DNA from 4 places in the Burkholderia anthinoferrum genome. Region 2 is predicted to be linked to each of the others. Evidence: riboswitches for the same ligand, from Rfam matches in the RefSeq annotation. Region 2 holds a riboswitch; each other region holds the start of a gene.
The links. A riboswitch is a leader RNA that binds a small molecule or an ion and turns the genes downstream of it on or off. The one in region 2 is predicted to bind cobalamin.
Positions count from the first base shown of each region.

Region 1 (2,178 bases), on a different contig from region 2:
GCCGATCGACCCGCTGCCGGCGCCGACGTCCCACAACAGTTCGCCGGGGGCCGGCGCAAGACGACCTAGCGTCATCGCGCGCAGGTCGCGCTTGGTGAGCTGGCCGTCGTGGCGGTATGCGTCGTCGGGCAGGCCGGGCGTGAGCGCGCGGCGCGGCGCATCGGGCCCCGCCTGGCAGTCCAGCGCGACGAGATTGAGCGCGGCGGTTTCATCGACGTTCCAGTCCTGCGCGAGGCCGTCGATACGGCGCTCGAGCGGTCCGCCCAGATGCTCGAACACGCTGACGCGCGTCGGCCCGAAGCCGCGTGCGGCGAGTTCGGCCGCGACGGCGGCCGGCGTGCGGCCGTCGGCGCTCAGCACGAACAGGCGCCGGCCCGGCAGCAGATGGCGCGCCAGCGTCGCGAGCGGACGCCCGACGAGCGACACCGCGCCGACGTCCTGCAGCGCCCAGCCGAGGCGCGCGGCGGCGAGCGACAGCGACGACGGCGCGGGCAGCACGCGCCATTCGTCGGGAGAAAGCTGGCGGGCGAGCGTCGCGCCGACGCCGAACAGCATCGGGTCGCCGCTCGCGAGCACGCATACGGGCGCGCCGCGGCGCGCGAGCAGCCCCGACAGGTCGAACGGCGACGGCCAAGCTTCGCGCGCGGCCCGCAGCCGGGCGGGCAGCATGTCGAGATGCCGTTTCGCGCCGACCACATGCGTCGCGTCGAGCAGCGCGCGCCGCGCGTGGCGTCCGAGCCCCGCGTAACCGTCGTCGCCGATGCCCACTACCGTCAGCCACGCCGTCATGCACCCTTCCCCATCGTTCGATTCCATCGTGTCGCCGCGCGGCCGTGAAAGCGCCGGTGCAGCCGTCCGCATTGCGAAAAACGGCATGGTACCGTGTTCCACCCGGCGTTTCATCCGCCGGCCCGCCAGCGCCCGATCGTTGCCCGCTTCGCCCGCCGCGAGCGGCCGGCCGGTCGCGAATCGCGGCCGAAATCGGGTATCCTACGGCCGTTCGTTCGCCGGTGCCCCTCGGGGCCGAAGAGGGAACACAGGGCGCCTCGAGCGCCGCTGTGGCTGCCCCCGCAACTGTAGACAGCGAGCCGATCTCCCCCTCATGCCACTGGTTTCACCGGGAAGGCCGGGAGCCGGCGCCGACCTGTCAGCCAGGAGACCTGCCGGCCAGAAAGTGCGTGCGTGCCAGTCGGCGTCGGGCGGGGTGTACCGATGCGTTGGCCGCGGCGCCACACTGTCCCGGTATCCCGTTGAATTCCGCTCCCGATTCGATTCCTGCGTCGCCCGCCGTGCGCCCGTCGGCTTGCCCGGGGCTCGTGCGCGTGGTCGCGGCCGTCGACGGCGGGCTGTGCCGGATCAAGCTGCCGGGCGGGCGGCTCGACGCGCGCCAGGCGCGCGCGATCGCCGCCGCCGCGCGCCTGTACGGCTCCGGTGCGATCGACGCGACCAATCGCGCGAATCTCCAGCTGCGCGGCATTCGCGACGGCGCGGCCGATGCGCTGGCGCACGCGCTGCTCGACGCGGGGCTCGGCCCCCGCGCAAGCGCCGACAACGCCACCGTCGATGCAGCCGCGCTCGCGGCGAGCGACGACGTCCGCAACGTGATGGTGAGCCCGCTCGCCGGGCACGACCCGGCCGCGCTCGTCGATAGCCGCGCGCTCGCCGAGTCGCTGCTCGACATGCTGGCGAGCGAGCCGCGCCGCGGCGAACTGTCGCCGAAATTCTCGATCCAGCTCGACGGCGGCGAAACGGTCGCGGCGCTCGATCATCCGCACGACATCTGGCTGGCGGCGTGGCGTCGCGGCGACGGTGCGATGCGTGTCGCGGCGGGGCTGGCCGGCTGTCCGCCGGTTGCGCGCGGCGACCGGCCGGCTTCGGTCGACGTATCGCCCGATCAGGCCGTCGCGCTGGTTCGCGCGCTGCTGCGCGCGTTCCTCGATCTCGCGCCGGCCGAGGTCACGCGGATGCGCGCGTTGCTGGAGACGTGCGACGAACGCACGCTGCTCGAACGCGCGCAGCACGACCTGCCCTTCCCGCTCGCGGCCGATCCGGCGCTTGCCGACTGGCGGCGCACGCGCACCGACCCCGCGTTGCGCTTCGGCGCCCGCCCGTCGCGCGACGCGGCGCGCTGCAGCATCGGCGCGCAATTCGCGCTCGGCCGGCTCGACGCGGCGCAAC
Region 1 is NZ_LFZP01000032.1:144,018-146,195, forward strand. Features, by position in the region: gene cbiE (precorrin-6y C5,15-methyltransferase (decarboxylating) subunit CbiE) at 1-789, opposite strand, end outside; cobalamin riboswitch at 992-1,182, shown strand; gene cobG (precorrin-3B synthase) at 1,251-2,178, shown strand, end outside.
Region 1: another riboswitch for cobalamin. It lies ahead of cobG (precorrin-3B synthase); the one in region 2 lies ahead of C5F75_RS05555 (FecCD family ABC transporter permease).

Region 2 (2,178 bases):
CCGGCGCCGTTCGGCCCGGCGACGCACCAGATCTCGCCGGGGCGGAACGCCTGCGTGAAGCCGTCGAGCAGCGTGCGCGCGCCGGCCTTCAGCGTCAGGTCGACGGCCGTGTAGCGCATGTCGCCGGCAGCGGCGTTCAGTGCGGCACCCGTCATCGCATCGGTCTCCTCAACAACATCCACAGGAACACCGGCACGCCGATCAACGCGGTCATCACGCCGACCGGCAATTGCGCGGGCGCGATCGCGGTGCGCGCGAGCAGGTCGGCCGCCATCACGCCGCCGCCGCCCGCGAGCATCGCGGCCGGCAGCAGCATCCGCTGGTCGTTGCCGAACGCGAGCCGCAACGCATGCGGCACGACGAGGCCGACGAAGCCGATCGTGCCGGCCGTCGTCACCGCGGCCGCGGCGGCCAGCGACGCGACGAGATAGATCCGCACGCGCAGGCGCGCGACCGGCACGCCGAGCGCTTGCGCGGTGGCGTCGCCGCGCAGCAGCACGTTCAGTTGCGGCGCGGCCGGCAGCGCGACGCCTGCGCACAGCAGCAGCGCGCCCCACGCGAACCACGGCGCCGTCGCGCCGTTCAGGTCGCCCGTCAGCCAGAAGATGATGCCGCGCAGCCGCGCGTCGGGCGCGAGCGACAGCAACAGCGTGACGAGCGCGCCCCACCCCGCCGCGATCACGACGCCCGTGAGCAGCAGCCGCGGCGATGCATCGCGCGATTCGCCGCGCCACACCTCGCGCCTCGCGAGACCGAGCACGAGCGCGACCGAGACGAGCGAACCCGCGAACGCCGATGCGTCGACGAGCCACCACGCGCCGCCCGCGATCATCGCGACGAGCGCGAAGCCGGCCGCGCCGCCGGACACGCCCAGCACGTACGGCTCGGCGAGCGGATTGCGCAGCAGCACCTGCAACAACGCGCCGGCCAGCGCGAGCAGCGCGCCGCACGCGAAACCCGCGAGCGCGCGCGGCAGGCGCAGCGTCGTCACGATATCGGCAACGAGGGTATCGCCGCCATGCGGCACGAGCGACGCGAGCGCCTGCCACGGCGACATCGGCACGCTGCCGATCGACAGCGACGCGACGAACAGCAGCGCGACCGTGGCGGCCAGCGCGGCCCAGATGGCGGCGGCGCGCGCGGCGTTCATGCCGCGCACGGCCGCACGCACGACGCGCGGCGCATCCGCTTGCGGGAGTCGGCCGGGCGCGACGTGGGCGCGTGGCGGACGATTGGGGTCGGCATCGAAGAACGTTCCGTGAAGCATTGCGCGCCCTGCTTCCCCGCAGGCCGCGCGTCATGGAGCCCGTGCGGGCTCCCCGTCTCGGCCGGTATCCGGGCTGGCGGCGGTCCGGCTCGCCTTCCCGCGCGACGACGCGCAGTGGCCCGCGCCCGCGTGCGACCTGCACGCGAAACGCGCCCGAGCCGGCCTGCGTCACGCGACGCGGCCGCTTACCGTTGCGGGGGCAGCGCAGGTTGGCGCGCGTGGAGCCCGCACCCTGCTTCCCGTTTAACCGCGCATCCTGCGCGCGAGCACCGAGGCGGCGCCAGTTTAGGAGCCGGTCGTGCAAGCGTCAAGGAAGCGTCCGGACCCGCGCGAGACGCACCCATTCGCGGCAAGAAGCAGGGGTGTTACGACTGGAAACGTTACAGATGTCAGATTGCGCGGTATTCCGCGCTAAAATGCTGGGTCTTTAGAGGACGCAGCAAATGCTCAACGAACTCGAAACCCTGTCTCAAAATATTGGCCGTCTGATTTCGCTGAACAAGCGCTATCACTCGGAACGGCTCGCGCTCGAGGAGCAGGTCGCGCAATTGCGCGCGGAAGCGGACACGGTCCGCGCGGAGCTCGCGCAGCTGCGCGACGAACGCAATGCGCTCGCGGCCGAGCGCGACACGTTGTCGGCGAAGATCGACGACGCCCAGGTGAAACTGAACGCGATTCTCGAAAAGCTGCCGCGCTCGAAGAGCGCGGAGCAAGCCGACAACCAGCTCGACCTGCTCGATGCGCAGGCGCGCACGGATGGCGATGACGCGGCCAGCCACGGAGAACATGCATGAGCACCAAGCAGATCGAAGTCTCGATTCTCGGTCAGGCCTATCGGCTCGCCTGTTCGGCCGAGACCGAAGCGGCGCTGCTCGAAGCGGTCGCGCGCGTCGACGCCGAAATGTCGAAAA
Region 2 is NZ_LFZP01000019.1:95,384-97,561, reverse strand. Features, by position in the region: gene C5F75_RS05560 (ABC transporter ATP-binding protein) at 1-155, opposite strand, end outside; gene C5F75_RS05555 (FecCD family ABC transporter permease) at 152-1,267, opposite strand; cobalamin riboswitch at 1,310-1,556, opposite strand; gene C5F75_RS05550 (ATPase) at 1,711-2,061, shown strand; gene C5F75_RS05545 (cell division protein ZapA) at 2,058-2,178, shown strand, end outside.

Region 3 (2,178 bases), on a different contig from region 2:
TGGTCGCGAGCGGGCGCGGCGTGGCCGCGCTGCCGCGGTGGCTCGCGGACGAGTACGCGGACCGGATGCCGGTCGTGCCGGTCAAGCTCGGCAAGAAGGGCATCGCGAAGCAGATCTTCCTCGGCATCCGTGAAGCGGATGCATCGATCGACTATCTGGCCGCGTTCGTCGCGCTGGCACGCGAATCGACGTGGAGCGCGCCGCGCATGCTGCGCTAGGCGCGCCCGGTTGCCCCGCGCGTCAGGCGGCGCGCATTCCCGCGCGCTCGCCGCGCTCGACCCATGCGCCGAACAGCAGGCCGATCGTCGTCCACATGATCACCTGCATGCCGATGGCCGCCACGCGGAATTTCCACAGCAAGGCCGCCGGGAAATCGGCCGGCAACTCGCTGACCGACGGCAGCCCGATCTGCACGGCCGCGATGATCGCGACGAACACGAGCCCGGCGACGATCGATGCGTTCCACTGCCCGAGCTTCGCCAGCAGATGGCGGCGCACGCTGACCGAGAACACCATCGTCGCCACCGAGATCGCGATCATCAGGAAAAACAGGCCCGTGCGATAGCCGATCGTGTCGGGGTCGCCGACCGACGGCGGATTGGCCGGGTACTTGAGGTTCGGCACGATCACGAGCGCGACGAACGCCGCCAGCGCGAGCCACGCGGCGAGCGGGCGCGCCGGCAGGCGGCTGCCGCGCCCGTATGCATACGCGAAGACCAGCGAGAACAGCCCGCCGAATGCCGCGCCGTAGGTCACGACGCCCGTCAGCAGCCCGAGGCCGGCCTGCGTGTGGCGGCTGACCAGCTCGGGCTCCGGCGCCTCGCCTTGGGCGGCGGTGGTTTTTTCCTCGAAGGCGATTGCCTGATCGACTTGCGGTTCGCCGACGATTTTCGCGAAACCGAACGTGAGGAGGCCCGCGGCGATGCCGGCGAGCATCCCGCGCATGAGCAGCTTTCCGACCATCTTTTACTCCGCGTCAGTGGCAGGGAAAGCCGAGCAGATGGCGGCCGTCGTGGACGAATTCGTGTACGACCATGCCCGGCACGAGCGACGTCGCGCCCTGTTCCGCACCGACGAAATAGAGTGCGAGCAGCAGGATCAGGCCGACGAACACGGCCCACGGCAACAGCTCACGGACGGGGATGGGTGCCGGCACGACCGCCGGCTTCAGCACTGCTTCGCTCATGGATGCACCTCAGGGGAATCGCGCCCCGACAAATGATGGATGGGTACGAAGGCAGGTCTGGCTTCCGGGATCATCGATTCTCCGGTTACAGTGGCGCGACCGCGCCGGAATTGCACCGGCTTCCGCGCTTCGTATCGGGCGAATTGTACGCGCGAACGTTCGCGTATTGAAGCGATGCCACATGGGCAAGCACATCCCGTTCCGGATCATCCGACAACCGACATGACCCTGCCTGCCTCGCTGCGCCTGATCGCGCACGCATCGACCCGCGCCATGCGCACCGGCACGTTTCCCGACGACGATCCGCTCGACGCACTCGGGCTCGCCGAAGCCGCTGCGTTGCGCGGCCGATGGATGGGCGTTGCCGGCTCGCTCGTGCTGTGCAGCCCGGCACGCTGCGCACGGCAGACGGCCGACGCACTCGGGCTGCTGCACGCCGATATCGACGATGCGCTGCGCGACCTCGACTACGGCAACTGGCGCGGCAAGCGGCTGCACGATCTCGCGCGCGACCTGCCCGACGAACTTGCAGCATGGATCGGCTCGCCGTCCGCGTCGCCGCATCGCGGCGAATCGTTCGACGCCGCCGCGCATCGGGTCGGCACATGGCTGGCCGCATTGCCGCGCGATCGCGATGTCGTCGCGATCACGCATGCACCGATCGTCCGCGCGGCCATCGCGCACGTGCTGCGGATGGATCGCGAGGCGGCCGCCCGCCTCGACGTCGCGCCGCTGTCGTGCACGACGTTCGTCGCGTCGCCCGGCGGCTGGACGTTGGCCGCGACAGACGACGTGCACGACACGGGTGCGTAGGCCACTGTCTCGTTCACGATGTGGGTAGACGATGCGCCCCGACGCGTCACATGCCGCCGCTTTCCTTACATCCCGTAAGACGCACCGTTCGTCGTCCCAACTGTCATCAAACTGACTGCTAGCCGCAGCTAGGATCGGACGCGGTTCCCTCACGAGATGCCGTCATGAATCAACCCGCT
Region 3 is NZ_LFZP01000046.1:4,957-7,134, reverse strand. Features, by position in the region: gene C5F75_RS17710 (LysR family transcriptional regulator) at 1-218, shown strand, start outside; gene C5F75_RS17705 (CbtA family protein) at 241-963, opposite strand; gene C5F75_RS17700 (CbtB domain-containing protein) at 977-1,186, opposite strand; cobalamin riboswitch at 1,220-1,358, opposite strand; gene C5F75_RS17695 (histidine phosphatase family protein) at 1,409-1,999, shown strand; gene C5F75_RS17690 (inorganic phosphate transporter) at 2,164-2,178, shown strand, end outside.
Region 3: another riboswitch for cobalamin. It lies ahead of C5F75_RS17700 (CbtB domain-containing protein); the one in region 2 lies ahead of C5F75_RS05555 (FecCD family ABC transporter permease).

Region 4 (2,178 bases), on a different contig from region 2:
ACCTGATCGGCATCACGCCCGGCGCGCGCGGCAACGCCAACGATCTCGGCCCGCAATACACGCGTCAATACGAGATCGGCGTGAAAAGCGACTGGCGCGACGGCGCGCTGAGCACGACGCTCGCGCTGTTTCAGCTCGATCTGTACAACCGCCGCGTCGCCGACCCGGTTCGGCCGGGATTCTTCGATCTCACCGGCCTCGAGCGCAATCGCGGTATGGAACTGGGCGTCGCCGGCCGGCTCACGGGCGACTGGTTCGTCCGCGGCGGCATCGGCTGGCAACACGCGCGGGTGGTCGACGCCGAACCGAAGTACGCGGGCAAGCGGTCGGCGGGCGTGTCGGCGTCGAACGGCAGCCTGTTCGTCGGTCATGCGCCGCTGCGCGGGTTTTTCGCCGAACTCGGGCTCGTGTACGAAGGTGCGCGCTACGCCGATCGCGACAACCTGCTCGAACTGCCCGCCTACGTGCGCTGGGACGGCAAGGCCGGATATCGCACGCGCGACCTGGAGGTGACGCTGGCGGCCGTCAACCTGACCGATCGCGACTACTACGCGAATGCGACGAGCGTCGCGCAGATCATGCCCGGCGCGCCACGCACGTTCACGCTGACGGCGACGTACAAGTTCTGACCGCGTGCATGGTGCCGCCGCCCCGCGCCGCGGGCGCGCCGGGGCCGCTCGCGCGGCGCACGCGTGTGCTATCGTATGCGCCGCGTTCGGTGCTCGCATGCGCATTCCGTGCATGCAGTTAAACGGGAAACAGGAGGCGAAGATCCGCCCGGCCTGTGCTGTCCCCGCAACGGTACGCCGCCCGCGCAACGCGCTCAGCCGCGCGTGCGCCCAGGCCGCCCGCGATGCCACTGCCCTTCAGCCGGGCGGGAAGGCTGCGGCCTGGCAAGCGGCCAGCCCGGATACCGGCCGACGCAAGGGGCGAGCGCACTGCTCGCCGAACGCCCGATCCGCGGGGAACGGATCGGGTGCGCATTCCACCCGCGTTCGCGCGGGTTTCGCCCCGATCCGCCATGCACTGCCTGCCCGCCGGCCGCCGATGCGCCGCCCGCCTGCCCTGTTCCACTGTTTCGACACGGTGCGCGCCGTGCCGCGCGCGATGAGCCGCGCCTGGCTCGTCGGCGCCGGCCCCGGTGACGCCGACCTGCTCACGCTCAGGGCCGTACGCGTGATCGGCGCGGCCGACGTGCTGCTCGTCGACGATCTCGTGAACCCCGACGTGTTGCGCCATGCGCGCGCCGATGCGTCGATCGAGCACGTCGGCAAGCGTGGCGGCCATGCGTCGACGCCGCAGGAGACGATCGTCGCCGCGATGCTCGCGCACCTGCGCGCGGGCCGCAGCGTCGCACGGCTCAAGGGCGGCGATCCGTTCGTGTTCGGCCGCGGTGGCGAGGAACTGATCGCGCTCGGCGCGGCAGGTTTTCCGGTGGAAGTCGTCAACGGCATCACGGCCGGCATCGCCGCGCCGGCCGCGCTCGGCATCCCGGTCACGCACCGCGGCGACGCGCAAGGCGTGATCTTCGTCACGGGCCACGGCGCGGGCGCCGACGAGCCCGACTGGCGCGCGCTCGCGGCCACCCGCATGACGATCGTGATCTACATGGGCATCCGCCGGCTCGACGCGATCGCCGCGGCGCTGCGCGACGGCGGCCTGCCCGGCGACACGCCGTGCGCGGCGATCGAGAACGCCACGCGCGCCGAACAGCGCCACGTACTCGCGACGCTCGATACGCTCGTCGCGCGCATCGGCGAAACCGGCATCGGTTCGCCGGCGATCGTCGTGATCGGCCGTGTAGCCGCGCTCGCCGACGATCCGGCGGTGCGTGCGGCGTTCGGCGGCCGCGCATGATGCGCGTCGCGCTCGGCGTCGGCTTCCGCGCAGGTGTCACGCCCGCGCAACTCGATGCCGCGATCCGCGCCGCGCTCGCGCGCCATCCGGGCGCCGAACCGGCGCTCGTCGCGACGCTCGCCGACAAGGCGCGCGCCCGTGCGCTGCGCACGCTGTGCGCGCGCCGTGGCTGGCCGCTCGTCGCGTTCGATGCGGCGCAACTCGCGAGCCGTCCGGAACTGGCCGCGAGCGGTCCTTCCGACGCAGTGCTGGCGCGCTTCGGCGTCGCGGGCGTGGCCGAGCCGTGCGCGCGGCTCGCGGCGCCGCATGGCCGGCTGCTCG
Region 4 is NZ_LFZP01000032.1:167,543-169,720, forward strand. Features, by position in the region: gene C5F75_RS10175 (TonB-dependent receptor) at 1-629, shown strand, start outside; cobalamin riboswitch at 699-936, shown strand; gene cobA (uroporphyrinogen-III C-methyltransferase) at 1,108-1,857, shown strand; gene C5F75_RS10185 (cobalamin biosynthesis protein) at 1,854-2,178, shown strand, end outside.
Region 4: another riboswitch for cobalamin. It lies ahead of cobA (uroporphyrinogen-III C-methyltransferase); the one in region 2 lies ahead of C5F75_RS05555 (FecCD family ABC transporter permease).